DNA from 4 places in the Lachnoanaerobaculum sp. genome. Region 1 is predicted to be linked to each of the others. Evidence: predicted binding sites of a transcription regulator. Region 1 holds the regulator's gene; each other region holds the start of a gene.
What was found. The regulator Rex, encoded in region 1, represses fermentation and respiration genes when NADH is low (regulators of the CRP and FNR family bind a similar motif). The targets are predictions, from matches to a motif close to ATTGTTAANTANTTAACAAT.
Positions count from the first base shown of each region.

Region 2: ACO6FI_RS03325 (glycerol dehydrogenase) is a predicted target of Rex. The motif match lies at 5,974-5,993, and genes of this name have one in related genera.
Region 3: gap (type I glyceraldehyde-3-phosphate dehydrogenase) is a predicted target of Rex. The motif match lies at 4,672-4,691, and genes of this name have one in related genera.
Region 4: ACO6FI_RS09470 (enoyl-CoA hydratase-related protein) is a predicted target of Rex. The motif match lies at 6,425-6,444, and genes of this name have one in related genera.

Region 1 is NZ_DBHIEQ010000023.1:23,437-31,699, forward strand. It holds gene alr (alanine racemase) at 1-1,155, opposite strand, end outside; gene ACO6FI_RS09980 (NAD(P)H-hydrate dehydratase) at 1,142-2,020, opposite strand; gene acpS (holo-ACP synthase) at 2,036-2,404, opposite strand; gene ACO6FI_RS09990 (redox-sensing transcriptional repressor Rex) at 2,397-3,053, opposite strand; gene ACO6FI_RS09995 (ABC-F family ATP-binding cassette domain-containing protein) at 3,235-5,160, shown strand; gene ACO6FI_RS10000 (hypothetical protein) at 5,162-5,362, shown strand; gene topA (type I DNA topoisomerase) at 5,399-7,474, opposite strand; gene dprA (DNA-processing protein DprA) at 7,488-8,263, opposite strand, start outside.
Region 2 is NZ_DBHIEQ010000005.1:10,007-18,269, reverse strand. It holds gene ACO6FI_RS03355 (hypothetical protein) at 1-846, shown strand, start outside; gene glpK (glycerol kinase GlpK) at 984-2,480, shown strand; gene ACO6FI_RS03345 (chorismate mutase) at 2,535-2,813, opposite strand; gene ACO6FI_RS03340 (DUF2156 domain-containing protein) at 2,928-3,863, shown strand; gene ACO6FI_RS03335 (GNAT family N-acetyltransferase) at 3,867-4,910, shown strand; gene ACO6FI_RS03330 (C39 family peptidase) at 5,009-5,653, shown strand; gene ACO6FI_RS03325 (glycerol dehydrogenase) at 6,030-7,124, shown strand; gene ACO6FI_RS03320 (hypothetical protein) at 7,223-7,732, shown strand; gene ACO6FI_RS03315 (DUF1643 domain-containing protein) at 7,863-8,263, shown strand, end outside.
Region 3 is NZ_DBHIEQ010000003.1:75,363-83,625, forward strand. It holds gene ACO6FI_RS02345 (glycosyl hydrolase family 28-related protein) at 1-2,641, shown strand, start outside; gene ACO6FI_RS02350 (Na/Pi cotransporter family protein) at 2,949-4,607, shown strand; gene gap (type I glyceraldehyde-3-phosphate dehydrogenase) at 4,734-5,765, shown strand; gene ACO6FI_RS02360 (phosphoglycerate kinase) at 5,840-7,054, shown strand; gene tpiA (triose-phosphate isomerase) at 7,072-7,821, shown strand; gene ACO6FI_RS02370 (VanZ family protein) at 7,880-8,263, opposite strand, start outside.
Region 4 is NZ_DBHIEQ010000021.1:27,853-36,115, reverse strand. It holds gene ACO6FI_RS09500 (3D domain-containing protein) at 1-348, shown strand, start outside; gene ACO6FI_RS09495 (polysaccharide deacetylase family protein) at 574-1,470, opposite strand; gene ACO6FI_RS09490 (short-chain fatty acid transporter) at 1,965-3,326, opposite strand; gene ACO6FI_RS09485 (3-oxoacid CoA-transferase subunit B) at 3,546-4,190, opposite strand; gene ACO6FI_RS09480 (CoA transferase subunit A) at 4,190-4,840, opposite strand; gene ACO6FI_RS09475 (acetyl-CoA C-acetyltransferase) at 4,843-6,024, opposite strand; gene ACO6FI_RS09470 (enoyl-CoA hydratase-related protein) at 6,502-7,278, shown strand; gene ACO6FI_RS09465 (3-hydroxyacyl-CoA dehydrogenase family protein) at 7,353-8,189, shown strand.

The DNA.
Region 1 (8,263 bases):
TATATAGTCCTTTTTCCCTATATATTCATCTTTACAATAGTAAAGCCTCGGTACTCTTTTATTGATACCGCAGATAAACTCATAGGAAAAGGTATTGGAACTTTTGGTAAGTTCATCTACAGTAATTACGCTGTTTTCACTCTTTCCCAAAATAACCACTCTATCTCCTATCTTTGCATCTTTAACATCGCTTACATCCACTATTGTCTGATCCATACATATCCTGCCAAGTATATTACATCTGATGCCGTGAATAAGCACATATCCTTTGTTGCTTAAATCTCTCGGATATCCGTCTGCATAGCCGAATGATATCGTTGCGACCTTCATATCCTTTTTTGCTGTGAATGTGGCACCGTAACTTACACATTCTCCCGTGCCTATCTGCTTTATATATGTAATTGTAGAATAAATGCTTAAAGCAGGCCTGTAATCAAAGTCTTTCAAATCCACATCACTTGAAGGCGCGATACCGTACATTGTGATGCCGCAACGAACCATATCAAGATCCGTTCCGATACCGTTTACAATACCGGCTGAATTGGAAGCATGTGCAATCTTAGGATTAACTCCCATACTGTGTAACAGTTCCAAAAAGTCACTAAAAAGCTGCTTTTGGTGGTGGGCGGAAGTCAAGTCGCTGTCATCTGCACTGTGAAAATGTGTGAAAATACCTTCCACCTCGATATTTTCCATGTCGTTTATTTCTTTTATGATATCCGCACTTTCCTTTGTAGGCTTAAATCCGATTCTGTTCATTCCGGTGTCTATTGCGATATGAACAGCCATCTTCTTACCCATCTGCTTTGCTTCTTCATTTATCTTTTTAGCCTGATCTATTGTGAATACAGATTCTCTTATATCAAAAACTATTGATTCCTTGTAGCTCTCTCTCGGAATACAGGCAAGTATCAAAATAGGCTTTGTAATCCCGTGATACCTTAAGTTAATTCCCTCTTCAAGTGTAGCCACGCAGAAAAAATCAACAATATCTTCTATATACAGTGATACCGGAACACTTCCGTGCCCGTAGCCGTCCGCCTTTACAATCGCAGCCAACTTCATATCCTTTTTCAGTGCATTTTTTGTCACTGTCAAATTATGTTTTATAGCATCCAAATCTACTTTTGCATAAGCTCGTTTATATGAGTCCATTTCTCTTCCTTCTATTCAGCACTTCTCCTATATTGTCCAGTATATCTCTTGCAATAATACTATGTTCTCCCTGCTTTTGTCCTGCCAGATTTCCGGCAAGTCCGTGTATGTAAACGCCAAGTGCTACAGCCAAATCATCTTCTATCCCGAGGCAGAACATTCCCGCTATTATACCGCAAAGTACATCTCCGCTTCCGGCCTTTGCCATAGCAGGCGTCCCCGATTCATTGATAAAAGTATCTTCTTTGGCGGCAATCACACTTTTATGTGACTTTAATACCACTGTGATACCGTATTTATTTGCATACTCCTTTGCATACTTTTGTGTATCTGCAAGTATATCCTCTATAGGTATATTTATAAGCCTTGACATCTCTCCGATATGAGGTGTGATAATAATATTGTCTGTATAGTACTTGGTCAGTGAATTGTCAGACGCAATTATATTGAGTGCATCAGCATCTATTATCATCGGTACATAGCACTCGGACAAAACATATTCCACAATAATTTTGGCGTAGTATTCTGTGGAAAGCCCCGGACCAAGTACTACAACACTTGCCCAGTCAAGGCATTGCTTTATCTTACTTAATAAGCAGTCTTTACTTTCAAACGCCTCTCTCTCATCATAGGTTGTAATAATTGCTTCAGGCAGCAGTGTCTGTAAAATCGTTCTGTTTTTGCTTACTGTAAGTATTCTTACAAGCCCGGCACCCGAACGATAAGCCGCCATAGAACTGAGAAAAGCGGCACCGCTCATGCCGTTGCTCCCTGCAATCACAAGTACATGTCCGTAACTGCCTTTATTTGCATCTTCTATTCTGTCAGGTATATATTTTAATGCAGTCTCATCAAGTATCCTCATATCTATCTCCACATATCAATCAACTTCTATTACCACCATTGCAACGACCAAAGAATTTGTATTGCTTATTGAAACATAAATATTTTTCTCATTGATATCCATAAGATGAATATTTTCATGGTTGCAAATCCTTATAAAGGGTTTGCCGTATTTATCTCTAAGAACTTCCAAATCCTTCAGCCCGATACCTCTAAAACCTATTCCCAATGCTTTGACAAAAGCCTCTTTTACAGCAAAATTGCCTGCCAGAAAAATATCGGTATTTCTTTCCTTAGCCATAGCAATCTCACTGTCACTAAAAGCCCTTTTCAAAAAATAATCTTTTTTTATTGCTCTTGATATTCTGTCTGTTTCTACTATGTCGGTTCCGATACCTCTAATCATACTTTCCTTCAAAAGGTATCGCATCCATATTGCTGACTCTGTATGATAGTCTCATCAAAGACTCCGACAGATGCACATTTTCAACTATTACATCGTCAGGAACCGTAAGATCCGTGTGTGCAAAGTTCCAAATAGCCTTTATACCTGATTTTATAAGTCTGTCCGCCACTTCCATGGCTCTTGCTTTCGGTATTGTAAGCGCAGCAATCTGAATATCGTTTTCCGAAATAAACTTCTCAAGGCTGTCAAGTGAATACACTCTTGCACCTCTTACAGTCTTTCCGAAAAGATTCGGATCCACATCAAACATCGCCTGAATCAAAAAGCCTCTTCTCTCAAAGTTTGCATAGTTGGCGATGGCCTGACCGAGGTGTCCGGCACCGATTATAATAATATTATGCTGACGGTCAATACCCAATATTTTTGCTATCTCATTGTATAGATACCTTACATTGTAGCCGTATCCCTGCTGCCCGAAGCCTCCGAAATTGTTGAGGTCCTGCCTTATCTGAGAAGCTGTTACCTTCATTCTCTCACTAAGCTCTTTTGAAGAGATTCTTTCAACTCCTTCTTCTGAAAGTTCTCCCAGGTATCTGTAGTATCTTGGCAGCCTTGAAATAACCGCCCTTGATATCTTTCTTTCTTCCATTATATCTCCATCTAAAATATGCATATACTGCATATCTGTTTCTTTGTTAAGAATTCTACAATTAGTATATTATTTATCAATATAATTGTCAATACAGATAATAACGCTATTCTTTACCCTTGCATTAAATTGCATGTATAGGATATACTTATGTGTATTATATAGTAAGGAGGCAAATTGTTTGATTTTAAATGCCACTAATATATCAAAATCATTTGGAAGCAATGAGATAATAAAGGATGCAACCTTTCTTGTCAACGAACATGAAAAGGTTGCCATTGTAGGTGTAAACGGTGCCGGAAAAACCACACTTTTGAAAATACTTACCGGAGAAGAGAGCGCCGATAGCGGCATCATTACACTTGCAAAGGACGCAAAACTCGGATATTTACGCCAGATCAATAATGTGGACTCTGCACTCAGCATTATTGATGAATTATATACAGTTATAGAACCTATATTGAATATGGAAAAGAGAATGTCACAAATGCAGGAAGATATGAAGCATTTGACAGGCAGTGAATTGGAGGAGCTATACTCTTCTTACACCGCTCTTACACATAGCTATGAACTTATGGACGGATACGCGGTAAAAAGCAGAGTTGTAGGTATCTTAAAGGGACTGGGCTTTGAAGAAGCCGATTTTGACAGAAAGATAAATACATTGTCAGGAGGGCAAAAGACCAGAGTTTTCCTTGCAAAGTTGCTGCTTGAAGAACCTGACATTATACTTTTGGATGAGCCTACAAACCACCTTGACTTAAGAAGTATAGAGTGGCTTGAATCCTATCTTTTAAACTATAAGGGCACTGTAATTATCGTATCTCACGACAGATATTTTCTTGATAAAATAGTAAGCAAGGTTATTGATATAGAAAACGGTAATGTGCAGATGTATCTTGGCAACTATACCGACTTTTCAAATAAAAAGCAAATGCTTTTAGATGCCAAGATGAAGGAATATCTGAATCAGCAGCAGGAAATCAAGCACCAGGAAGCCGTTATCACAAAGCTTAAGCAGTTTAACAGAGAAAAATCAATAAAGAGAGCCGAAAGCAGGCAAAAACAGCTTGAAAAGATTGAAAGAGTAGAGGCACCGCATACATATAGTGAAAATATGAGACTGTCTTTAGATATCTCAAAAGAAAGCGGAAAGGATGTTTTAACCGTACACAATCTTTCAAAGAGCTTTGATCACAAAAAACTATTTCAGGATATAAACTTTGAGATAAAAAGAGGTGAAAGAGTTGCTATAATAGGCGACAACGGTACAGGAAAGACTACTCTTTTAAAAATTATAAACGGTCTTTTAAATCCCGATACAGGTGAAGTCATCTACGGCTCAAATGTATCCGTTGCCTACTACGACCAGGAACATCAGGTACTTCATATGGACAAGACTTTGTTTGACGAGCTTTCAGATACCTATCCCGAGATGACAAATACTCAGATAAGAAATATTTTGGCGGCATTTCTTTTTACCGGAGAGGATGTGTACAAAAAAATAGCAGATCTCTCGGGCGGTGAAAGAGGCAGAGTGTCATTGGTGAAACTTATGCTCTCAAAAGCAAACTTTTTACTTCTGGATGAGCCTACAAACCACCTTGATATAGTAAGTAAGGATGTGCTTGAAAATGCATTGAACAACTTTCCGGGTACTGTCTGCTATGTCTCACATGACAGATACTTTATCAATAAGACAGCTACCAGAATACTTGACCTCACTGAAAACAGATTGTTAAACTATATAGGAAACTACGATTATTATATTGAAAAAAGAGAAGCCGTAGAGGAAGCCGCCAATCTTACAAATACTGAACAGGCTGAAAAACCGGTAGATGTTTCAGAGTCAAAGAAAGAATGGATTGACAATAAGACTGCTCAAGCTCAAAAAAAGAAAATAAAGAACGCTCTTAATAAATGTGAAAAAGAGATTTCAGAGGTTGAAGATAAATTACAATCTATTGATGAAGAATTTGCAAACCCTGAGAATGCTTCAAATGTCGGCAAACTTATGGAACTTCAAAAACAAAAAGAGACGCTTGAAAAAAGACTTGATAAGCTTATGGAAGATTGGGAAGAACTTACCCTACAGACGGAGGAATAAAATGAAAAGAATTTTTGCAATAATACTGCTTTTGATACTTATTTTCAGCTTACTTGCTACAGTCTATGTCGCAATATTTACAAGCAATACAAAACTTCTGTTTGTATTTCTTTTCATAGATATCGTGATGCCTGTAATAGTCTATGCATATATCATAATAACAAAACAGATAAGAAACCTTGATAAAAAGGATGAGGAATAAAAAAGCCTGTGAGAAAATCTCTCACAGGTCTTTTTATTACTCTTTAGGTTTATTTTCCGTATATCCGCATTCTTCATTCATACATAGAAGTTTATTTCCCTTCTCCACCATATATGAACCGCATTTCGGGCATTTTATCGCTGAAGGCTTATTCCATGACATAAAGTCACATTCAGGAGCATTGCTGCATCCGTAATAGATTCTGCCCTTCTTGGTCTTTTTGATGACTACATCACCGCCACATTTCGGGCAGGCAACACCGATCTTTTCAAAGTAAGGCTTGGTATTCTTACACTCAGGGAATCCAGGGCAGGCTAAGAACTTTCCGTGCGGTCCGTATTTTATAACCATATTTCTGCCACAGTTCTCACAGATAACATCTGTAACCTCATCGGCTATCTTTACATTCTCAAGCTCCTTTGAAGCCTGATCTACCGCAGACTCAAGATCCGGATAAAAGTTTGATACTACAGTCTTCCAATTCACCTTACCGTCTCCTACAGAGTCAAGCAACTGCTCCAAATTGGCTGTAAATTCCTTATCCACAATACTTCCGAAATAATTTACCATCATAGAGTTCACTATCTGACCAAGCTCTGTGACATAGAGATTTTTTTGCTCCTTTACCACATAATGTCTTGCCATAATGGTTGTAATGGTAGGTGCGTATGTAGACGGACGGCCTATACCCTGTTCTTCAAGTGCTTTTACAAGACTTGCCTCGGTATAGTGTGCAGGCGGCTGTGTAAAATGCTGTAAATCTATAAGCTTTACAAGCTCAAGCTCATCTCCCACCTTTAACTTACCTATAACGGCATCCGAACTTGCCTTCTCTTCATCGTCATCCGTATATACGCTCATAAATCCGTCAAACACAATCTTTGAACCTGACATCGTAAAGATATACTCACCTGCACTAAGCTTTACAGAAGTGGTTTTATACTTTGCATTTTCCATTCTGCTTGCAACAAATCTCTTCCAGATAAGTTGATACAGTCTGAAAAGCTCTCTTGGTAAAGACTCTTTTACTATAGCAGGAGTAAGTGTAACATCTGTAGGTCTGATAGCCTCATGCGCATCCTGAACATTTGTCTTTGCATTCTTTGTGACGGTATTCTTTGATACATACTCATCGCCATATGTTTTACCTACAAACTCTCTTGCTGCAGTATCCGCCTCTGCGGCAACTCTTGTAGAGTCTGTACGCAGATATGTGATAAGTGCAATTGTACCTTTGCCCTCTATATCCACACCTTCATACAACTGTTGTGCAAGTCTCATTGTCTTTTGTGTGGAATAGTTTAATTTCTTGCTGGCTTCCTGTTGAAGAGTGGATGTTGTAAAAGGAATAGGCGCCTTTTTTACTCTCTCTCCCTCATTTATCTCCGAAACCACATATTTTGCATCCTTTAGGGCTTCAAGGATTTTATCCATCTCTTCTTTATTATTTATAGCAAGCTTTGTATTGGTGCCGTAGAACTTTGCATTTACACTTTTTTTGGAATACTCGGTCAAAAGCTCCGCTTCAAGGCTCCAATACTCCTCAGGTATGAACGCATCTATCTGTGCTTCTCTGTCACAAATCATCCTAAGAGCCACAGACTGAACTCTACCTGCGGAAAGTCCTCTCTTTACCTTTGCCCAAAGAAGCGGACTTATAGAGTAACCCACCATTCTGTCAAGCACTCTTCTTGCCTGTTGCGCATCTACCAGATTCATATCCAGCTGCCTTGGATGTTTGATAGCATCCTTTATAGCATTTTTTGTAATCTCATTGAAACTTATACGGTATACCTTCTTGTCGGTATCGTCAAGTTTAAGCGCCTTTGACAGATGCCAGCTTATAGCCTCTCCTTCTCTGTCGGGGTCGGTTGCAAGATATATCTTATCAGCTTTTTTAACATCTTTTTTTAGTTTAGCAAGCAACTCGCCTTTTCCCCTTATAGTAATATATTTCGGCTCAAAATCATGTTCCACATCAATACCCATAGTTGACTTGGGTAAATCTCTGACATGTCCGTTTGAGGCTGTAACCTCATACCCGGTACCCAAATATTTCTTTATGGTCTTTACCTTTGCAGGCGACTCCACTATCACTAAACTTCCAGCCATTTTAACCCCTTACTTAATTTATCCTCTTACAATAATAATTTGATGAAACCTGTACTATAAACCCTTCCAATTCAAGTAATAAAAGTGAGCTGAGCACTTCCGATATATCTAAAGCACTCTCCTTTAATATGTCATCAATATACTTCGGTTTTAAATCAAGGCAACTATAAACCTTTTTATCATTCTTTGCAAGCATATTAAGGTTTTTTTCATTATATACTTGAATTTTCCTATCAACATTCAGGTCAAGTGCCTCCAAAATATCACTTGGCGAAGAAATAATACCTGCTCCGTCCGCTATCAGCTTATTACATCCGAGGCTCATACAGTCTGTTATTCTGCCCGGCAGTGCAAATACTTCTCTTCCCTGATCAAGAGCATGTGAAGCCGTTATAAGTGAGCCCGACTTTAATCTTGCCTCTATCACCACTATAATATCCGCAAGCCCCGATATTATACGATTTCTTATAGGAAAGTTTAACTTAAGCGGATTCGTTCCAAGCGGAAATTCAGATATTACACCTCCGAAATCCTTTTCACACAGTTTGTTGTACAGATTAAAATTACTCTCAGGATAACATACATTTACTCCCGTGCCAAGTACGGCATAGGTTTTGCCGGCTCCTTCAACCGTACCTTCATGAGCTTTTGTATCCACCCCGAGCGCCATACCGCTTATAATATCCACACCGCTTTGAGCAAGCTCTCTTGCAATAAACCTTGCCATACCCAGTCCGTATTCACTTGCACTTCTGCTGCCGACTATTGCTACACTTTTTTTATTTTGCG
Region 2 (8,263 bases), on a different contig from region 1:
CTGCTCAATAATGTTCTTGAACACTGCTATGACAGAGACTATGGATTCCTTGGATATAAAAGATATATTGATATAGGAAATAAGCTCTATAAAAAGAACGGGAAGCTTGAAAGAATCATTGAAGCATTTGAAACTTTAAGCAAGTATACAACCGATCGTGCCGGCAAGCTTAATGTGGTTGGTGACAGTGTTGATAATCTTGTGGATAGAAGACATTACAGTAATATGATACAGTTATTACAGACATTCTCAAGTCTTTCATATTTTGACGGCAATCTGTTGGGAATAAGACCGACTATAGGTAATAGTAAAAATAAGTATATTGTGAAAGCTGTCAAAGAAGATTATGATATCGTATTAAGTTATAAAAAATATAAGTCATTTATAAATTTTGGGAATATAAGTATATATGGCAGATATAAGAATTTAAATATGCGTATAAAGCATCCGGTGATAGGACATGTAGAAAAATTTGATGTTATGAAATATGTAGCACCATCTGTGGTCGGCAAAGTTGTGGATAAGTTGTTTGACTTAAATATGTTATCGAGAGAATTTGAACTGTGGGGTACCAATGTGATTGTATATGATATTGATATACACACACCGGAAGGCTTTAACTATGGATTTTATCCTATGTATAAAATTTATAACATTGATGATATGGACACTAAAAGATATATTGACAGGTTTAATGAGTATTTTCTGCCGGGAGGCGAATATGAGGAGGAAAGGGATAAAGTGGGTTATAATTCTGATAACCCTATAAGTGAAGAAGATTTTGGTGAGAGGATAGATGAAATAAACAGTATGGTATATGAACTTTTTGAAGTTAGGTGGTATTAAGGTATAATACTGATAAAAATAAAATGATAGAGTTGATGAAGTATTGTAAATGGAGGACACATAGCAGTTAGAAATAATTGTAGAATACTTGAGCGGAAGAGAACCGTTACATAGGAAAAAATAGAGGAGAAATATGTATGTCAAAATATATTATGGCCTTTGATGCAGGCACTACAAGCAGCAGATGTATCATATTCAATCGAAAAGGTGAGATATGTGAGTCGGCACAAAAGGAGCTGACACAGCATTATCCGAAGCCCGGTTGGGTGGAGCATGATGCAGATACGATATGGTCTACACAGCTGAGTGTGGCGGTGGAAGCTATGGCAAAGCTTGGAATAAGTGCAGCCGATATTGCAGGTATCGGTATCACAAACCAAAGAGAAACTACTGTAGTATGGGATAAGGAAACGGGTATTCCTGTATATAGGGCAATAGTTTGGCAGTGCAGGAGAACGGCGGATTATTGTAATGAACTTAAAAACAATGGATACACCGATATGATTCGTGATAAAACGGGTCTGATGCCTGATGCGTACTTTTCGGGAACAAAGATAAAATGGATACTTGACAATGTGGAAGGTGCAAGACAAAAGGCAAAAGAGGGAAAGCTTCTATTCGGTACTGTAGATACTTGGCTTATTTGGAAGCTTACAGGCGGCAGAGCACATGTGACAGATTATTCCAATGCATCAAGGACTATGCTTTTTAATATACATACGCTTACATGGGATGATGATATATTAAAACTTCTTGATATACCTAAGTCTATGCTGCCGCAGGTCAATGAGTCGTCATATGTATGTGGTGAGTCGGACTTTGCATTTTTCGGAAAGAGTATACCTATAGCAGGTGTGGCGGGAGACCAGCAGGCGGCGCTTTTCGGGCAGACTTGCTTTGAGGTAGGTGAAGCAAAGAGTACATACGGTACAGGTTGCTTTTTGCTTATGAATACAGGTGAAAAGCCGGTTAAATCAGATAACGGACTGGTGACTACCATTGCTTGGGGACTTAACGGAAAGATAAACTATGCTTTGGAGGGTTCGGTTTTTGTAGCCGGAGCTTCAATACAGTGGCTAAGGGATGAGATGCGTCTTATTGATTCTTCCGCAGACTCCGAATATATGGCTATGAAGGTCAATGATACTCACGGTTGCTATGTTGTACCTGCATTTACCGGACTTGGTGCACCGTATTGGGACCAATATGCCAGAGGTACCATTGTCGGCATTACAAGAGGGGTGAATAAGTATCATATTATAAGGGCGACATTAGAGTCTATGGCTTATCAGGTGAGAGATGTGCTTGATGTGATGGAGAAGGATTCGGATATTGTACTGAAAGTTTTGAATGTGGACGGAGGTGCAAGTGTAAACAATTTTCTTATGCAGACACAGGCGGATCTTTGTAATGTACCTGTAGAAAGGCCGAAATGTGTGGAGACTACCGCAATCGGAGTGGCTTATCTTGCAGGACTTGCCGTAGGATTTTGGGACAGTATTGATGATATAAAGAAAAGCAGAAGCATTGACAGGACATTTATACCTAATCTTTCGGATGAGGTCAGGTCTGAGAAGATAAAAATGTGGAAAAAGGCTGTAAAGTATGCCTTCGGTTGGGCAAGTGAAGAATAAAGTGTTTATCAAAAAAGGGTCATGGAAGTAAACTATGACCCTTTTGTTTTTTAATTATTTTTGTTCCGAGATAAACTTTTCCTGATATTTTCTGCTGATTGCCATAATGTCTTTTATGAAGTCTGTTGCACTGTCCAGGTATTCCTTGTTCTTTATAGAGTCACTTACCTTTGATATTATAGCGTCTTCTCTACCTTGATTTAATACGGGAAGATTATTTGCTGTTTTGTACTCTGCGATATTGTGAACCGTTTCCATTCTTTTTTCAAAAAGTGTAATCAGTTCTTTGTCTATTGCATCAATCCTTGCTCTAAGATTTTCCAATTCGTTCATAAATACTCCTTATCAAATAACACTTGTCATCTTTATTATTTTGACTTATTTTTCACTAAAAGTAAATACGATATTTTTATTTGACAAAAGCGGAAAAATAAATATAATTAAACCATGGAATACAAAAAATTAAATTTTAAACAATTAGTAGCGGACGACATACAAAAGTATGCAGGGTTTTATGGACTCAGGCCCAATAAGACCTGTGACAGTGTAGAGCTTGAGAGTTTTATATGGAAAGATTATTATAATGTGCGAGCAACTATCGCAATGAGAGACGGTAAGGAGGTAGGACTTCTTTGGCTTATGGGAGATGAAGACAGGCCTTTTGCAGCTATGCCGCTTTGCAAAGAAGAAGACCTTGAGTACTGTTTCAATTTAATGGTGGAGTATTTTAATAAAGAGCTTGACCTACCTTTAAAGATTCACTTGGCGGATGAGGAAGGAATAAAAGTATTGAATTTGCCGGAGGATAAATTTATAGTAAGGCAGGAGGAGGATGCAAAGGACTATCTCTATGAAGGAGATAAGTTGAGGAATCTTTCGGGAAAGAAGCTTCACAAGAAGAAAAATCATTACAATAATTTCCTTAAGACTTACGGTGACAGATATGAGTACAGAGTACTTGGATGCAATCCTACAGACAGGGATGATGTTTTCAAGTTCTTGGATAAGTGGAGAGAGAAAAAGGGAGAGGAAGTTGAAAAGCATCTTGACCCTGAGGTGGAAGGAATACATGATATTTTGCTTCACTGTACAAAGTTAAACATCAGAATGGGAGCAATATATATTGACGGCGAGATGGAGGCGTTTTCTATAGGAAGTTATAATAAGCTTGAAGATATGGCTGTAATACATATAGAGAAGGCAAATCCTGAGATAAACGGTCTGTATCAGGCCATCAACAAGGAGTTTTTGGAGCATGAGTTTCCGAATGTCAGCCTTGTAAATCGTGAGGACGACCTTGGACTTGAGGGACTTCGCCGTGCAAAGCAAAGCTATTATCCGGTGGACTATGCAAGAAAGTATTATGTTGAACAAAAAAGGTAATATATGATAAAGTATTTAAAAAAAGAAGAAAAAGTACTTACAAAGCCTCTGTATAAGGAGGCTTTTTTTGAAGATTCAGATAATTTTGTAGAGTACTATTATAATGAAAAGACAAAGGACAACAGGATTTTGGCGGATATAGAGGGTGAGAGTATAAAATCTATGATTATGCTGAACCCTTATACGGTATCCGTCTTCAGAAAGAAATATGGACTTGATTATATAGTGGCGGTTGCCACAAAGAAGGAGTATAAAAGGCAGGGATATATGAGAAAGCTTCTTGACAAGGTTCTCATTGATATGAACAGTGAAAAGGTTCCTTTTACCTACCTTATACCGGCAAATAAGGACTATTATCTGCCTTTTGATTTTGCATTTGTCGCAAGAAAAAATGTTTATGATATGGATTTATCCTCTTTTAAAAAGTCTGTATTAAAGGGCGTAAAGTCTGAGTCTAAAGAGGCTTGTGAGATTCTTAGGTTTATAAACAATGAGGTTTCAAAGGACAATGATGTATATACATATAGGGATATGCATTATTTTGAGAGGGAGCTAAAAGAGATAGCTTCCGAGAACGGTTTTATAAATATCTACCGTGGAGGTGATGAAATCGTAGCCTATGAGTCTTTTTGGGGGCTTGAAAAGGTTGAACTGAAAGAGAGAATAGTCTCATCAAGTATTGCAAAGAGAGAGTACGGCAAAGAGAATATAATGGTAAGAATCACAGATGTGGCTGAGCTTTTGTCAAACTTCAGATCAAACAAGGATATAGATATCATTATAAAGATAAATGACAATGTTGTTGAAGCACAGAATGCCTGCTTTAGAGTACAGATGGGTAAAGATTTCGCAAATGTATGTAAGATATCCGATGCAAAGGATAGTGCTTTTGTTGAGTTTGATATTGCGGATTTTACAGCTTGGATTTTCGGCTATATTGATGATGTGAATTTTAATATTGTCAATTTTGTAGACAAATCTATTGCAAAAGATTCACTTGATTCTATAAATAAAATCAGTGGAATATTTATAAATGAACTTGTATAATAGGCGTTGATGCATAAAAGCTTGTAAGAGGAGATTATGAGTTTGCTTGTAATATATTTGAGCTTTATATTATATGCAGATAGGAAGAAGGGTGTAGAATGAAAAATCCATTACATTATCAAATATCTGAGTATGACTGCGGTCCTACATCAATGCTCAATGCACTGAGCTTTCTATTTGAGAGAGAGGATATCCCGCCGGAGGTCATCAGAAACGTTATGCTTTATACACTGGACTGTTACAGTAATGAGGGTCATCCGGGTAAGAGCGGTACGTCACCGATGGCAATGATGTTTTTAAGTAATTGGCTCAACAGGTTCAGAGATATTAAGCAGCTTAATGTTATATGTGAATATATTACAGGTGAACAGGTCTTTATCGGTGAGACAAGTCGTATCAATGATGCTCTTACAAGAGGCGGTGCGGTTGTGGTAAGGCTTTTTTATGATGTTCCTCATTATGCGCTGCTTACAGGCGTGGATGAAAGCAACATCTATATGTTTGACCCTTACTATGAGGATGAGTTTACAGATGAGCATTGGTCACAGTTTATACCGGAAGGTGATGTGGAGCTTGTGCTTGATAAGCCGCTGAAATATAATCGTATTGTACCTTTCGGCTACTTTAACAGGGAAGGTGATGTACTCTACGCCCTTGGAAAGTTCGAAAACCGTGAGGCTGTAATACTTTATAATCAGAAGACCGAAAAGACTCCGGAGAAGACGATAGAGTACTTTATATAATATAATTTCAGGCAGTTAATCCGGTGATTAGCTGTCTTTTTTAAAACTCTTTAAAATCAATATCAAAGTCCGAAAAGATGTACAGCATATCTGATATGATAATTAATGAATATTCGCAACCGATAATTATAACAAAATCTAAATTCAATGCCGGGAATGACAGAGAGTATTCTTGAATCAAGAAATGAAGATATTTCTGAATGTACATCCTATAATCCGGATGCGTTGTGGTAAAAGTAGCACGCATGTGGACGCATTATGAGGGAATAAAATAATAATTGAAAAATACAATCTTTGTGATACAATAGTCCTTAGCAATATATGTTAAAGTTTTGACATAGTTTCAAAGCTTGACGGTTTTAATGGAGGTTTTGTTATGAAACGTTTAAGAATGATGCGTGCACCACTCAAGTATGTACAGGGAAAAGGAGCTTTGCTTCAGTTCCGTAAGGAAATGGAGTATATGGGAAAGAGATGGTTGTTTGTCTGTTCGAACAGCGGTTACAACAGCTGCCATGATGATTTGGAAAAGAGCTTTGAAGGCGAAGATGATTATCGCAGATATGAAGTATTCGGAGGAATGTCAAGTATCAGCGAGATAAAGAAAATGCAGGATATTGTTGAGACTGATAAGATTGATGTTGTTGTTGCGGTAGGCGGCGGTTCGGCAGTGGATGCGGCTAAGGCAACAGCATATTATATGGGGAAGAGAATAGTTATAATACCTACAGTTGCAGCTACAGATGCACCTTGTACAGGACTTTCGGTTATATATAATGATGACGGAAGTTTTAATAAATATTTATTCTATCCGCAAAATCCGGATGCGGTACTTGTAGACAGCAGTGTTATAGCTAATGCACCTGTAAAGTTTTTGATAGCCGGTATGGGAGACGCTCTTGGAACATATTTTGAAGGAAGAGCTTCACTTCGTACAGAGTCACCAAGTTTGGAGAGCGGCGGTATTACAAGAGCAGGTATGGCGATTGCAAAGGCTTGCTATGATACCTTAAGAAAATACGGAAAAGCGGCTATAGCTGCCTGTGAGAATAATGTTGTTACTCCTGCTTTGGATGCAATCATAGAGGCTACAGTTTATCTTTCAGGTGTAGGAGCAGATAATGTAAACTGTGCGGCTCCTCACTCATTCTATAACGGAGTTACTTCACTTGGCGGACATGAGGCATATCATGGTAATTGTGTGGCATTCGGTACTTTGATACAGCTTACACTTGAGTGTGCGGATAAGGCCGAGTTTGAGGATATACAGAATTTTTGCCTTGAAGTAGGACTGCCTATTACACTTGCAGAGCTTGGAGACTTTACATATGAGGATCTTCATACTATAGCAAAGAATGCCTGTGTAAAGGGAGAAACAATACATAATCTTGCAGGTGACGTAACACCTGATGAGTTGTATGCGGCTATTATAGCTACAGATGCTTTAGGTAAGGCAAGACTTGGCAAGTAATCTATTTAATGGATAAGTGGCTGTTGCCGGATAGATATTTTATCTTTTTGGTGGCGGCTTTTTTATGTTCTTTGTCAAATACTGGGGTGGGAGGTAAAATGAAATCAAAGCATGATGTAATAGTAATAAGACCGGGTTTAGTATATTTGTTTTTCAGTTTTATGCCTATAGTTTTAGGAGTTACATATTTTTGGGTATTAGGCAAAGCTTTACCGTCAGATAATCCGGAGACGGACAAGATGGCAAGGTGGATATTGCTATTATTTTTTTTGACTGTCGGATTAGTATCGGGATTATATGCGTTGCTTACCAAGATAAAAATTGACAATGAGAAAATAGAAATAACAAGGTTTCCTCTAAAAAAAAGGGAATATTTTTGGTTTGATATAACTACTGCAAAGATTATAAATGAGGCATTGGCTTACCCATGTGTGATATATACAGTAGAAAAAAGAATATCAAAAGTACCAAGGGCATATATAGGCTATGAAAAGCTACTAAATGAGCTAAGCAAAAGAAAAATTATTGAGGAAGATGATTTGTACCTGGAAGCCAGAGGAATGTTGGCATTTGATAAGCTAAAACTTAGAGATCTCTTTAGAAGGTAGTGGGAATAGGGTTAAAATATAATAAAAATAGATAGGAGAATAGCATAAAATGAATGATAACAAAAAAGAAACTATTTGAAATGATCTTGAAAATTTTATAAAAGAAAAAAAGAATGGGGAAGTATTGTATTTGGATGATGATACAGCACGATTTATGTTGGGAGAGGTCGGAGAAAATCCTATTATATGCTTTGGAATAAATCCAAGTACAGCTAATGATGAAAAGGATGATCCCACTATTTCAAAAATAAGAAAAATTGCATCAGAAAATAATTGTGACGGTTGGATAATGCTAAATCTTTATCCGCAAAGAGCGACAAATCCAAATGATATGCATATAAAAGCTGCTGATGATTTAACTGTAAAAAATTATGAAGTTATAAGAAGTGTTTTTAATATATACTCTAATGCTTTAACCTTGGCTTCTTGGGGGAACGCCATAGAGAAAAGAAAATATTTGAAAGATTGCTTAAAGGAAATTCTAGCTATTGACCCGGATAGGAAGTGGGTATGCCGTGGTAAACTAACAGT
Region 3 (8,263 bases), on a different contig from region 1:
TGTATGCTTTATGTCAATAGTGGTTTGTTTTCTGTTTATCTTTTCACAAAAAGCATCGGCATCAACAGGAGTTTATGTTCCGGATCCTGTAACAAGTTTTGTGGCAAATGTTAAGGATGCAGCCTATGGTGCAACAGGAGACGGTGTCAGTGATGATACTGCGGCGATACAAAGGGCTATTGATGCAGTTTCTGCGGCAGGTGGAGGAATCGTAGACATTCCGGCAGGAAACTATATGATTAACACATTGTATCAGACAGGAAACAGCTATGAGAAAGCAGGGCTTGTACTTAAAAGCAATATTATTGTACGTATTGCAAGCGGTGCAACACTTTATGCGATTCCGAACGGAGAGAAGTCCTATCAGATGTTCAGTATCACACATGTTGACAATGTACATATAATAGGAGGTAGATTAATCGGTGACCGTGATAATCATATCGGAAATCTTGGACAGACCGGATATGGTGTTCGAATCACTGATGCTACAAATGTGGTTATTGAGGATTTGTATGCAGGTGAATTTTGGGGAGACGGAGTATTTTTAGGAGAAAACAGTAAAAATATTACTATTTACAAAGTTATTTGTGATCATAACCGTCGTCAGGGAATGTCGATTGTAGGCGGTCAGAATGTTAAAATACTTGAATCTGAGTTTAAACGTTCTGACGGTACACCTCCAAAGTCGGGAATTGATATTGAGCCTGAGGGAGATTATCCGATTGCAAAAGATATTGAGGTACGTGGTTGTTTATTTGAAGGGAACGCTACAGGTTTTGTGGTTAGCAATCAGTATGCAAACAGTGTTGCAGCAAATATTACATTTGCCGATAATACTGTTCGTGATAATATAAGCGGAGTAGTCCTGGTAGGATTGAAAGGAGGTTTAGTTACAGGTAATAAAGTTTATAATGATCAAACTATAACAAAAAATGATATACATTGGGGCATCAGACTTCGCAATAACGGACGTTATTCAACAAGTAATGTCAAAGTCAGTGGAAACACTGTATATGGAGGAAATATTATTGACAGTACCGGAGAGAGCAGTAATACGGTTCAAAACAATACTTTTAAGGCTTCAGTCTATATTCTTGGTATTGCACATGCAGGGCAAACACTTAGTGCCAAGGTATATGACGGTGATTATGGAGATCTTCATGTTCATAATTCTGTACTTGTTCCTGCATCTTCAATTTCTTCCTATCAGTGGTATGCAGATGGAACAGCTATTAGCGGTGCGACAAATTCAAGCTATATTCCTACAGCGGCAGATGCAGGAAAAGAGATTACTGTAAGGGTTCAGTATACTGATAAAGCCGGAAATGCAGAAGATGCAACAAGCTCTCCTACACTACCTGTAAATTATGCAAATCATGCACCAACTGATATTACTCTAAACCCTTTGTTTATCTACAGTGATGAATATTTGGCGGAAGTGGGACTGCTGACTACAACAGATCCTGATGCCGGAGATTCACACACATATACTGTTGATGATGAGCGCTTTGAAGTTGTATATGATAATCTCTTGCGTTTGAAAGGAGACAACTATATACCGTTTGGTTCCGTAGGAACAATAACTCTTAATGTAACGGCGACAGATGCACTTGGTGCTTCTTTTACAAAAACCTTTACAATAGAGGTGACAAGGCCTAAGAATCAACCTCCAAAAAAGATTACTCTTTCCAAAAATACAGTTACATCAGGTATTCCCGGTGAAGTTGTAGGAAAGCTTACAACTATTGATCTTAATGTAGGTGATACACATACCTATACTTTAAGTGATTCACGTTTTGAAGTAAGTTCTGACGGTATGCTTAAGTTAAAAGAGGGTGTGAGTGTAGATGCCGCTACAGAGTCAAGTATATATTTGCAGGTAAGGGCGACTGATTCAGGAGGTTGGGTCTGTACAGAAAACTTTACTTTGCAGGTACAGTCGGGAACAACAAACAATAACGGAGAGACTAATAATACTGGAACAGTTAACAATAGCGGAGCAACTAATAACACCGGAGCAGCAAATAATAACGGAACAACTAATAATACAGGTAATACAGGTGTCTCAACGCCGTCAGTACCTGAGCGTAGAAGAGGAGGCGGATCGGGAGGCTCCGGCAGTAGAGATTCAGGATCTTCTTCACATAGTCGCAGAAGTACCGGGCTAAAGAATGGAGGTGCTTCATCCAATTCCTACTCTTATATTCAAACAGGCGGTAAAGTATATAGTCAGGGCAGTTGGAAAAAGGAAGGAAACATATGGCGACTTGAAGTTGACGGTTCACGGGCAAAATCCGCATGGGCATATATCTCGGAAAATTGGTATATTTTAAACGATAGAGAAGAGATGGTGACCGGCTGGGCAAATGTTGACGGAAGATGGTATTTTATGGACGGTTCAGGCGCAATGAGAATCGGATGGCTTAAAGATGCGAGTGGGGAATGGTATTATCTGAATCCTATATCTGACGGTACCAAGGGTGCTATGCGTGTAGGATGGCATCAAATCGACAATAAGTGGTATTATTTTAATACAGTTTCTGACGGTACACAGGGAAGAATGCTTAAGAGCCGGAGAACACCGGACGGTTATCTCCTTAAAGCGGACGGAAGCTGGGATGAGAGTGTCTCAAAGGAGTAAATTTAATTTAAAACTGTTTACATATTTAAGAAATAATTCATAATAAGTTTAACAGTATTTCAATTATTTTACGGTGAAGTATGATAAGATTACATCATCATAAAGAAGCACTTACAATGAATCCTATATATAGAAATCCTTAAGAAAGTACCCCCTAGAAAGGGTGCTTTTTTAGTATGTATTTTTTAGATAAAAATCTTGTATTGCTTAAATTTTTATAAATTGGTAGAATGTACAGGACGTATCTGTTGGAGTTTTAATTCGACAGCGGCTATATAAGTAGGTATGTTTTAAGAGGAGAATTAAAATGATTGATAATGTATCATATCTCTTTGGATTCTTAGGCGGTCTTGGACTTTTCCTGTACGGAATGCATATTATGGCGGACGGAATGCAAAAGACTGCCGGTGGAAAGATGCAACAGTTCCTAAGTAAGATAACGGACAACAGGTTTACAGCCATCTTACTTGGTGCGGTAATAACAGCCATAATACAAAGCTCAGGTGCTACCACTGTAATGGTAGTAGGTTTTGTTAGTGCCGGAATGTTGAGCCTTGTCCAGGCTGTAGGTGTAATTATGGGTGCCAATATAGGTACTACAATTACAGCGTGGATAGTATCACTTGGAACAATAGGCGATTCGCTCAAGCTCTTTCAGCCGGGATTCTATGCACCTTTAATGATAGGTATAGGTGCGATATTTATACTGTTTTCAAAATCCGACAAGAAAAAGACCATAGGTGAAATAGTTCTCGGACTTGGAATGCTGTTTTTAGGACTTGACCTTATGGCAGGCAATATAAAGCCTTTCACAGGTGCTCCTATATTCTCGGAAGCGTTCAGAGTACTTGGAGGTAATCCGATACTTGGTATCATAGTAGGTATTGTGGTAACAGCTCTGATGCAAAGTTCATCAGCATCGGTAGGTATTTTGCAGACGCTTGCATTCAACGGTGTGGTAAACACGGCGGCGGCTATATACATCACACTCGGACAAAATATCGGTTCCTGTGTTACAGCTATTATTTCAAGTGTAGGAAGTTCAAGAACTGCAAAGAGAGCCGCAGCAATACATCTTTTATTCAATACAATAGGTGCGATAGTATTCGGTATACTTGGATTTGTCGTATTTACAGTGAATACAAAGCTTGCAAATCACACTATCAATGCGGTAGAGATTTCAATATTCCATACATTTTTCAATCTTACAATGACCACTCTGCTTTATCCTTTTGCCGGACTGCTTGTAAAGCTTTCGGGAATGATCGTAAGAGGCAAGGATGATGAGGTTGTAAAGGCTAAAAAAGAGCCTATCTTACAGCTTGATGAAAGAGTGCTTCTTACACCTGCATTTGCAGTACAATCAGGAAGTGTAGAAGTGGCCCGTATGGGAAGTATCGCTCTAAAGAGTCTTAATGCCGCAATGGGTGCTATCAATACCAAGAGTTTGGACGATTTAAAAACAGTTGCACAGTGTGAACAGACACTTGACGATATGCAGGAAGCACTGACAGAGTATCTTATAAAGGTAGACAATCTTTCACTAAGTGAAAGTCAGAAAAAGCATGTAAACAATCTCTTCAATATGGTAACTGATATAGAAAGAGTCGGAGACCATGCGGACAACCTGTCTGAAAATGCCAAGTATATGATTGACAACAACCTTGAGTTCAGCGACCTTGCAAAGGAAGACTTGGCTGAGATATCAAAGGATGCCATAGATGCGTTTGAAACAGCTATAAATGCAAGCGGAGCGGATGCACTCGGTGCAGTCAGAAAGGTAAATAAGCTTGAAGATAAGGTGGATATGCTTGAGGATGAATTAAGAGAAAAGCATATTGACAGACTTACAAGGGGAGAATGTAAACCGCAGTCAGGTATTGCTTTCCTTGATATAATCAGTAACTTGGAGCGTATATCAGACCATGCTACAAATATTGCAGGATATGTGAAAAATGAAATATAAATATAATAAGAAGTTTCAAATATATACTTGCAATTAAGTTTATAATTTTGTACAATTAAGAATGATTGATGAATAATTATCAAATGAGATAACATCACACAAGTACTAATTTTAGGAGGAACTAAAATGTCGGTAAAAGTAGCAATTAACGGTTTTGGTCGTATTGGTCGTCTTGCCTTCAGACAGATGTTTGAGGCTGACGGATATGAAGTAGTAGCAATAAATGATCTTACAGATCCTAAGATGTTAGCACATCTTTTAAAGTATGATACAGCACAGGGCGGTTTTGCCGGACGTATCGGTGAAGGAAAGCACACTGTTGAGGCAGGTGAGGATTCTATCACAGTTGACGGAAAGAAAATTACAATCTACAAAGAGGCAGACGCATCAAAGCTTCCTTGGGGACAGATCGGGGTAGATGTTGTACTTGAGTGTACAGGTTTCTACACATCAAAGGAGAAGGCTTCAGCTCACTTGACAGCAGGTGCTAAGAAGGTTGTTATTTCAGCTCCTGCAGGAAATGATCTTCCTACAATCGTTTACAGCGTAAATGAGAAGATACTTAAGGCAAGCGACACAGTTATTTCAGCTGCATCATGTACAACAAACTGTCTTGCACCTATGGCTGATACACTTAACAAACTTGCTCCTATCCAGAGCGGTATCATGAGCACAATCCATGCTTATACAGGTGACCAGATGATCCTTGACGGACCACACAGAAAGGGTGACCTTAGAAGAGCAAGGGCAGGTGCTGCAAATATCGTACCTAACTCAACAGGTGCTGCTAAGGCTATCGGTCTTGTTATCCCTGAGCTTAACGGAAAGCTTATCGGATCTGCACAGAGAGTTCCGGTTCCTACAGGTTCTACAACAATTCTTACAGCCGTTGTTAAGAAGGCAGGACTTACAAAAGAAGATATCAATGCTGCAATGAAGGCTGCCGCATCCGAGTCATTCGGATATACAGAGGATCAGATCGTTTCTTCAGACGTTATCGGTATGAAGTTCGGTTCATTATTTGATGCTACACAGACAATGGTAGCTCATATAGCTGACGATGTATATCAGGTACAGGTTGTATCATGGTATGACAATGAGAATTCTTACACATCACAGATGGTTAGAACAATCAAGTACTTTGCTGAGTTAAAGTAATATAAAAGATAAAGAGACCAAAGAGGTCCGCTCATATTGGGCCGGACCTCTTTTTTTACAATAAGGAGATACTTATGCTTAATAAGAAAACTGTAGATGATTTAAAGAACCTAAAAGGACAAAAAGTATTAGTTCGTTGTGATTTTAATGTTCCGCTAAAGGACGGTGTTATCCAAAATTATAACCGTATAGACGGTGCAATCCCTACAATCAAAAAGCTTTTGGACGGCGGTGCAAAGGTTATACTTTGCTCACATCTCGGAAAGCCGAAGGGCGAGCCGCTTCCTGAAATGAGCCTTGCACCTGTAGCTCCTGCACTTTCAGAGAGACTTGGCGTACAGGTAAAGTTTGTTTCAGATCCTAAGGTAACAGGTGAAGAGACAAGAAAGCTTGCAGCAGAGCTTAAGGACGGAGAAGTTTTATTACTTGAGAATACACGTTACAGAGCTGAAGAGACAAAGTACGGTAAGGACGATTCCGCTGTAGAGTATGCTAAGGAGCTTGCAGCACTTTGTGACAACAACATCTTTGTAAACGATGCATTCGGTACAGCACACAGAGCACATTGCTCAAATGTAGGTGTAACCAAGTTCTGTAAGGAGAATGTAGTAGGATACCTTATGGAGAAGGAAATCAAGTTCCTTGGAGAGGCTGTAGAGAACCCGGTTCGTCCGTTTGTTGCAATTCTTGGAGGAGCTAAGGTTTCAGATAAGATCAATGTTATAAACAATCTCCTTGATAAGGTAGATACACTTATTATCGGTGGAGGTATGGCATATACATTCCTTAAGGCAAAGGGCGAGGAAATCGGAAACTCACTTTGTGAAGAGGATAAGCTTGACTATGCACTTGAGATGATCAACAAGGCAAAAGAAAAGGGTGTAAATCTGTTACTTCCTGTAGACCATGTAGAGGGTAAGGAATTCTCAAATGATACAGAGTCTAAGGTAGTTGATACTATAGAAGCAGGATGGTCAGGATTTGATATCGGACCTAAGACTATTGCAAACTATAAGAAGGCACTTGAGGGTGCAAAGACTGTAGTATGGAACGGACCTATGGGCGTATTCGAGTTTGAGAAGTTTGCAGAGGGAACACTTGAAATCTGTAGAGCTGTAGCAGACCTTAAGGATGCAACAACAGTTATCGGTGGCGGTGATTCTGTAAATGCTGTTAAGAGACTTGGATTTGCCGACAAGATGACACATATTTCAACAGGTGGCGGTGCTTCACTTGAATTCCTTGAGGGTAAGGAACTTCCGGGTGTTGCAGCTGCAGACAATAGATAAACAGATTGGAGAGCTTTATGTCAAGAAGAAAAATTATTGCAGGAAACTGGAAGATGAATAAGACACCTTCAGAGACAACTGCACTTATAAATGAGTTAAAGCCGTTAGTTGCAAATAATGATGTTGATGTTGTTTTCTGTGTACCTGCAATTGATATTATACCTGCAATTGAGGCGGCTAAGGGAAGCAATATAAAAATCGGTGCCGAGAATATGTACTTTGAAGAGAGCGGTGCATATACAGGTGAGATTGCTCCGAACATGCTTACAGATGTAGGTGTTAAGTATGTTATTATCGGGCACTCGGAGAGAAGAGAATACTTTGCAGAGACAGATGAGACTGTAAACAAGAAAGTGCTTAAGGCATTTGAGCACGGTATCACACCTATTATCTGCTGCGGTGAAACTCTTACACAGAGAGAACAGGGCATTGCAATAGACTTTATCAGAACTCAGATAAAAATTGCATTTCAGAATGTAAGTGCGGATAATGCAGCTAAGGCTGTTATCGCTTATGAGCCTATTTGGGCTATCGGTACAGGAAAGACCGCTACAACAGCACAGGCTGAGGAAGTATGTAAGGCTATCAGAGATTGTATCAAAGAAGTTTACGGAAATGATGTAGCTGAGAAGATCAGAATTCAGTACGGCGGTTCTGTAAATGCAGGCAATGCGGCAGAGCTTTTTGCAGAGGCTGATATCGACGGAGGACTTGTAGGTGGAGCAAGTCTTAAGCCTGATTTCGGAAAGATTGTAAACTACAAATAATTTTATAGTATAAATAAAGCAGGACCAATGTTTTATCGGTCCTGTTTTTTATAGAATATTATTGTACCTGTACAGTACTTTCAATCTTTGTCCTTGACCATCTTTCATAGAAAAGACTTCTGTGAAGTGCGGCTTTTATTGTAGTTAAAAGTAAGAATAAGAAATAAAGCAGTGCAACCAAAAGCTCTATAGTAGCATATCCCATATCTTTTGAAGCGTCGGTATTTATAAGTATAAAATTCTCCAATGCCTGACGTATATACATCGGCAAGTAAAGGTATATGCCGAAAAATAAGAAATAGCGTAAGAAGTAAGCAAAAAACTTAGGATGCCCTCCTTTAGTTGAAACTATGGCTGTACTTGTAATAAAGTTGCCAAGAGTGGAGCCTTTAGTAAGCATCGGCAAGACGGAAAAATATGATAATGTAATTATCTCAAATGC
Region 4 (8,263 bases), on a different contig from region 1:
AAGTTCAAAGCATATGCTTACTCACTTGATACAGATCCTTCCAATATTACTACTGCAGGTACAAGACCTACTGTAGGAAGAACTATAGCTGCAGACTGGTCAGTGCTTCCGAGAGGAACCAGAGTTCGTATCGGAAACAGTGATACTATCTATGTAGTGGAAGATACAGGTGGCAATATTAAGGGAAAGACCATCGACATCTTCATGAACAATGACAGTGAGGCCAGAGCACATGGAGTAAGATACCCTGAGCTTTATGTCGTAGAGGGTGATGCAAAAGACGCTCAGCAAAAGATTGATGCGATTTTGGCAAGAAGAGCCGAGAGACAGGCAAGTCAGAATAAATAATTTAAGACCAAGAGATAGCAAATAAGTTAATATGTGAATAGGTTAGACAGTTACAAGCAGGTAACAAGACAATATAGGATTATTGTCTACACTTCGTTAAGAAGATATGATTAATACGTTTGCAAAAGGGATATTAGAGAGAAAATCAATTCGGTTTTCTCTTTTTTATATTGTAAAAATTTTTGTATAAAAAAACTCCCGCAGTTTCCTGCGAGAGTCTTTTATTTATTTTGCAAACTGTCTTGGCGGTGTATTTTCGTTAAGAAGCTCAAACTTATATCCGTCAGCCTTAAGTCTCTCTATAATGGTAGGGAGAGCATCATGTACGAATGCGGTACTCGGCATATCGTGCATAAGCAAAATGGAATGAGTATTCTCATTTACCTGCTTGATAGTCTGGTCAATAAGTTCCTGACCTTTCTTGCCCTCTACGTCGCCGTCAAATGAGTTCCAGTCAAAGTATACTATTCCTCTGTCTCTGATAGCCTGTAAAAGCTGAGGTCTGATAGCTTTGTTGTAGCTTGCATTACTTCCGCCCGGGAAACGAAGCATCTTACTGTGCTCACCTGTAGCTTTAAAAATAAGATCGTCCATAGCGTCATAGTCAGCCATAAAAGCATCTACAGAAGCATATATCTTTTTGTAGTTATGTGTCAAACTGTGAACGGCTACATTGTGACCTCTGTCTTTGATCTGCTTAAGCATATTTATCAGAGGTTCAGTATCCATATACTGTGCTGTAACAAAGAAACAAGCCTTGATATTGTACTGGTCCAATATATCTAAAAGTCTTGGAGTACCTGTCCAAGGACCGTCGTCAAATGTGAAGTAAACTACCTTTTCATCCGGACCCGGGTTGCTCTCAGGTGCGGCTGTAGTCTCTTCGGCACTCTGAGAAGTCTCGCTCTCAGATACCGCTGAAATCTCACCTTCACTTGAGGTCTCACTGTTATTTACTTCTACGGTTGTCTCTGTAGTGTCCTTTGATGCGTCCGCTACTTTAACATTTTTCTTTCTTGCATTCCAACCGTAGGCAACCATCGCTGTAAAAATACAGCAAAAAATCAATACTATAATCGGCACAACAAAATTATGTCTTTTTCTTCTACTTCTTCTTTTCATTTCTACCTTCCTTAGATAAATTGAATGCCCTGAGTCTTGTAAGATCTATGAAGATATATAGAATTTAGATGACAAACAGAGTATTCGAAACTTGTATTAGTATAACAGATAATAGGCTGTTTGTGTTGATATTTTTCTTAAATACTTTTAAAGGAATGATAAAGCATAATTATGATATTCGGATAAATATGAGTACGGTCTGTAATTTAAATATTGTGATTTTGTTGACAGTTATAATATATACATATATGATGTTTGTGTTCAAAATCAAAATGAAAAGGAAAAAATTATGGTATATATATGATACATTCTTTTTATTATGTGCAACCTTGATGGTCTATATATTGACCAAAAATGACGGTGAGATATCCAAAAAAGAAGGACTTGACATGGTTATAGCCTATACTGTATTTATTATATTGAGATAAAAATAAACCGATTCTTTTTAAGATAACTCATAAGAATCGGTTTTTTATTTTATGCAAAAATAAGTTTTATGCTAAGAAAGGCACAAGGAATAAGAATCCGCAGCCTATGATTACTCCGGTCACTATAAGTACTATAGCACAGTAACCCATAATATCTCTGGCGCCAAGTCCTGCAATACCCAGAGCCGGCAAAGCCCAGAAAGGTTGAAGCATATTTGTCCAAGCGTCACCCCATGCAATAGCCATAGCGGATACTGCCGGAGAAACTCCGATTGAATTGCCCGCAGGCATTACTATAGGAGCCTGTACAGCCCACTGTCCGCCGCCTGAAGGAACGAAGAAGTTTACAATACCTGCAGAGAGGAATGTAAACAGCGGGAAGGTGGTCTGATTTGATATATTTACAAAGAAATCACTTATAGCACCTGCAAGTGACTGTCCGTTAGGGCCTGCAGCGGTCATAATACCCATGATACCTGCGTAGAACGGGAACTGTAAGATGATACCGCCTGCACTCTTTGAAGCGTCTGTAATAGCTCTTACATAGCTTATAGGAGTTCCGTGGAATATAATTCCAAGTGTAAGGAAGATAAGGTTTACAACATCAAGTGATAAGTTCAGCCCCTTATTGACAACTACAGAGTGTATAATGTAAATAATAGCAATTAAAGCTGTTATTATTGAAAGGAAAGGGCTGTTCTCAAGATGCTCAGCCGGTGTGGTGGCCTTGGTCAGCTCAACCTTTTCTTCTACAAGCAGCTTAGGATCCACAGTTACGGTATCCTCAGGCAGCGGATGCATCTTCGCATTGACAAAGGCTATTACTATAATGATAGCCACTACAATGATAAGATTCCATGCTGAAAATATAGTCTGTGATGTAGGGATAGACTCGGTTACGGCGCCTGCGGTCTGCTTGTTTATCTCATCGGTATATGAGGCAAGCTGTAGCGGTATTGAACCTGAAAAACCTGCGTGCCAGATTACAAAGCCTGAATATGCCGATGCGATAAGCAGTCTGTAGTCAACACCCTTTACCTTCTTTGCAATTTCCTTTGCAAGTATTGCGCCTACTACAAGTCCGAATCCCCAGTTAAGCCAACAGGCAATCATAGATACCACTGTAATAAATACGATTGCGGATGTAGGACTTTTCGGAACTCCCGCCGCCGCATTTATCGCTCTTTTTACCGGTGGAGCGGTAGCAAGTGCGGTACCAAGTACCAGTACAAGAGCCATCTGCATAGAGAATTTCAAAAGACTCCAGATACCCTTACCCCAAGCATCGGCTACATCCCAAGGCATCATACGTGTAACAGGTAATGCAGCCAGGAAAACTACAATAGTAAGGATGATACAGAAGATGAATGCATCCGGCAAATACTTCTGAACAACATTTACACATGCGTTTGTAAATTTCTTAAACATTTATCTGCCTCCTTTTACGAATTGTTTAATTATTAACATTATATCAAAATACAATCCAAAAAACCACTATATATTCATAAAAAATTAAATGAAAATGCCTCGAAAATTCATAAAAAGCAGTCCAATCTCAAAAAGGGATATGACTATAAGCATATCCCTAATGTGTAAAACATTATATAAGTCTCTTAAGTAAAAGGCTTTTATAAGAATGCCTTTAAATTAGAATGTTTTTAAATCATCTGCAACTTTCAAAGGTGCTTCGGTCTTTGCAATAACTTCATCTACGCTTACGCCCTCAGCAACTTCTTTAAGTACAAGACCGTCATCTGTAACTTCTATTACAGCCAACTCCGTAACAATCTCATCAACCGCGTGTATAGCTGTAGCCGGAAGATTGATAGACTTCAAAATCTTCGGAGAACCGTCTTTTGCAGTATGTGTCATAGCAATGACAACCTTTTTTGAACCTGTAACAAGGTCCATAGCGCCGCCCATACCCGGAACCATTTTGCCCGGAACTATATGGCTTGCAAGGTTTCCTTTTTCATCTACCTGCAATGCGCCGAGTACTGTCATATCTACGTGTCCTCCACGGATAATTGCAAATGAAAATGCACTGTCAAAGTATGAAGCACCACGTAAAACGGTTACGTTTTGTCCGCCTGAATTGATAAGATATTTATTGGCAAGTCCTTCACCTGCAAGAGGTCCCATACCGAGAATACCGTTCTCGGACTGAAGTGTAATCTCTATTCCTTCAGGAACATAGTCCGCTACCATAGTAGGAAGTCCGATACCTAAGTTCACCACATCACCATCACGTAAATCACGAGCAACTCGTCTGGCAATTTTCTCTTTTGACATTATGATTCACCTCCTACAAGATAATCTACAAATATAGCCGGAACTGCAACATTCTCAGGCTGAATATCGCCTACAGGAACTATAAGGTCTGCACCTGCGATAACAACATCGGCAGCTGTAGCCATAACCGTGTTGAAGTTCTTTGATGTAGCTGTGAAGTATAAGTTGCCCTTTTCATCGGCTATAGTGGCACCTATAAGAGCGAAGTCGGCTCTGAGAGGCTTCTCAAGGAGGTAGTCCTTGCCGTCAATATTGAGAACCTGCTTGCCCTTGGCAACTTCCGTACCGACACCTGTAGGTGTAAGCACGCCGCCAAGTCCTGCACCGCCTGAACGAATTCTCTCTGCAAGTGTACCCTGAGGAGAAAGCTCAACCTCCATAGTACCGTCATTCATCTTTTGTCCTGTTATAGGATTTGTACCTATATGTGTTGCAATAACTTTTTTTACCTGATTGTTGGCAACCAGTTTACCGATACCGGTTGTAGGAGTGGCGGTATCATTACATATAAGTGTTAAATCTTTTACTCCCTTCTCAACCAATGCGTCAATGATCGGTTCAGGTGTACCGCAGGCCAAAAAACCGCCTACCATGATGGTTGCTCCGTCATGGATGTTTGCAATAGCGTCTTTGATTGAAACTATCTTCATTTTTATTCCCTTTCTACAACAATTGCTGTGCCCATACCGCCACCGATACATAGTGTGGCAAGGCCGCATTTAGAATCTCTTTTTTGCATCTCATAGAGTAGAGTTGTAAGTATTCTTGCGCCTGATGCGCCGATAGGATGTCCAAGTGCTATAGCACCGCCGTTTACATTGGTGATTTCTCTCTTAAAGCCGAGTTCGTTACATACTGCAATAGCCTGTGCCGCAAAAGCCTCGTTAGCTTCGATAAGTTCAAGGTCGTCTACGGTAACACCTGCCTTTTCCATAGCCTTTCTGGATGCAGGAATTACACCGAGTCCCATTACGCTAGGATCTACACCGCCTGAAGCATAGCCCTTAATAGTAGCCATGATAGGAAGCTTAAGCTCAAGAGCCTTCTCCTTGGAAGCGATAATGAACATTGCAGCACCGTCGTTGATACCGGATGCGTTACCTGCAGTTACAGTACCGTCTTTCTTGAATGCAGGCTTAAGCTTTGCAAGGTTCTCTATAGTAGTATTGAATCTTGGGAACTCATCTGTATCAAATACCTTAGGATCTCCCTTTCTCTGTGGGATAACTACAGGAACTATCTCATCTTTGAATCTTCCGGTCTCAATAGCTACCTGAGCTCTTCTCTGGCTCTCAACAGAGAAAACATCCTGATCTTCTCTTGTAATACCCTTTTGCTCAGCGATATTCTCAGCTGTTACTCCCATATGATAGTTGTTGAAGGCATCCCAAAGACCGTCTGTAATCATCTCGTCTACAAGTGTCTGATTGCCCATCTTCACGCCGAATCTTGCGCCTCTTAAGATATAAGGTGCGTTTGACATACTCTCCGTACCGCCTGCCAATACGATATCCGCATCGCCCGCTTTGATAATCTGAGCTGCAAGCTCAATAGTTCTAAGGCCTGAACCGCAAACCTTGTTTACTGAAAAAGCCGGAGTGGTATTCGGAAGACCTGCACCAAGTATTACCTGGCGAGCAATGTTCTGACCGAGACCTGCACCAAGTACGTTTCCGACTATTGCTTCATCAATAAGAGAAGCGTCAATACCGGCACGCTCAATAGCTCCCTTTGCCGCTGTGATACCAAGATCTACCGCACTTACACCTGCCAATGAACCTCCGAAACTACCCATAGCTGTTCTTGCAGCACTAACTATAACTACCTCTTTCATGTTTATTACCTCGTCATTCTATAAAAATGAACAATACCAAAGAGTGATTATCGCCCTGTATTGTTAGATATACGTCTCATCCATAGCATACCATAACTGTAAGGATTTATCTACCCCCTTATTATTGAAAATAGCTATAAAAAATATTGTATATTATTATATATATATTTTTTAAACAATGTGGTATAATACCTAAAAGTGCGAGTATGTATAAAATACTATAGACAGGTCGGTTTTATTCCATATCTAAGTAATAAAAAAGACAGCAAAATAATTTTGCTCAATTAAAGATTGAAAAATTCATACTTTTAATCAATGATGTATTTTGTATACAAGAAATTGCTTATGCAAAATATATATAATACTTAGTCAAAAAAACTGATTGAATGTCAGATACATATATGTTATATTTTTATCAGAGAGTTTTATCATGTCAAATATGATTACTGACATGCAATATTTACAAGGAGGTGTTTTATGGGTTTTGTAAGATTTGACGCGGAAGGTGCGGTCGGTATTGTTACTATTGACAGACCTAAGGCACTTAATGCTTTGAATTCCGAGGTGTTATCAGATCTTGAGGCATGTTTTGACGGAATTGATACAAATGTTATAAGAGCCGTTGTATTGACAGGTTCAGGCGATAAGTCCTTTGTAGCCGGTGCGGATATCGGTGAGATGAGCAAACTGAGTGTAGCTGAAGGTGAAGCATTCGGTAAGAAGGGAAATGATGTATTCAGAAAGATTGAGACTTTCCCGGTACCTGTAATAGCTGCAGTGAACGGATTTGCACTGGGCGGCGGATGTGAGCTTGCTATGAGCTGTGATATAAGAATATGTTCTGAGAACGCGGTATTCGGTCAGCCTGAGGTGGGACTCGGCATTACACCGGGATTTGGAGGTACTCAAAGACTTGCCAGAATAATCGGAATAGGTATGGCTAAGCAACTTATATTTACAGCAAGAAATATAAAAGCCGACGATGCTCTAAGACTCGGACTTGTAAACGCTGTTTATACAAGTGAAGAGCTTATGGTTCAGGCTAAGAAAATGGCGACTACAATAGCTGCAAACGCTCCTATAGCTGTAAGAGCCGCAAAGAAAGCTATAAATGACGGACTTCAGGTAGATATTGATAAAGCCATTGTTATAGAAGAAAAGCTGTTCGGCAGCTGTTTTGAAACTCATGACCAGAAGGAAGGCATGGGTGCATTTATGGAAAAGAGAAAAGAAAAGAATTTTACTAATTCATAAGATTTTGACTTAGTATTAAATATAGTTTTTTATAATTAAATTATTTAAAGGTTTTTGAGAAAGGAAGTAAAAAGATGATAGTTGGTGTTATTGGTGCAGGTACAATGGGTTCAGGAATTGCTCAGGCTTTTGCTATGACTGAAGGTTATGAGGTTAGACTTTGTGATATCAAAGAAGAGTTTGCACAGGCAGGATTTGCAAAGATTCAAAAGAATATCAATTTCCTTGTAGGTAAAGAAAAAATCACAAAAGAAGCGGGAGATAAGATTCTTTCAAAGATAAAAGTCGGACTCAGCAATATTTGTACAGACTGTGACCTTGTTGTTGAAGTTGCACTTGAGAAGATGGAAATTAAGAAAGAGATCTTTAAGGAACTTGAGAGGATTGTTCCTAAGGATTGTATCTTTGCTTCAAATACTTCATCACTTTCTATTACAAGAATCAGCGAAGGACTTGACAGACCTGTAGTAGGAATGCATTTCTTCAATCCTGCTGACAGAATGAAACTTGTTGAGGTAATCGGCGGAAAGAACACACCTGCAGAACTTGTTAAGAAGATAGAAGAGATTGCAGTTGAGATCGGCAAGACACCTGTACAGGTTAAGGAAGCTCCGGGATTTGTAGTAAACCGTATCCTTATCCCTATGATCAATGAAGCGATCAATGTATGGGATGCAGGAACGGCAGATGCCGAGGGTGTTGATACGGCTATGGTTTTAGGATGTGCACATCCTATGGGACCTCTTCATTTGGCAGACCTTATCGGACTTGATATTTGCCTTGCTATTATGGAAGTTATTCACAATGAGACAGGTGACGACAAGTACATACCTGCTCCTAAGTTAAAAGAGCTTGTAGCTGCAGGTAAGCTCGGTAAGAAGACCGGAGAAGGAATCTTCTCATATAAGTAAAATAAATACCCCCTTTTTACATAGTTAAGAAGGGGGCATAAATATTGGTATAAATACAAAAGGCGGGTTTGTAT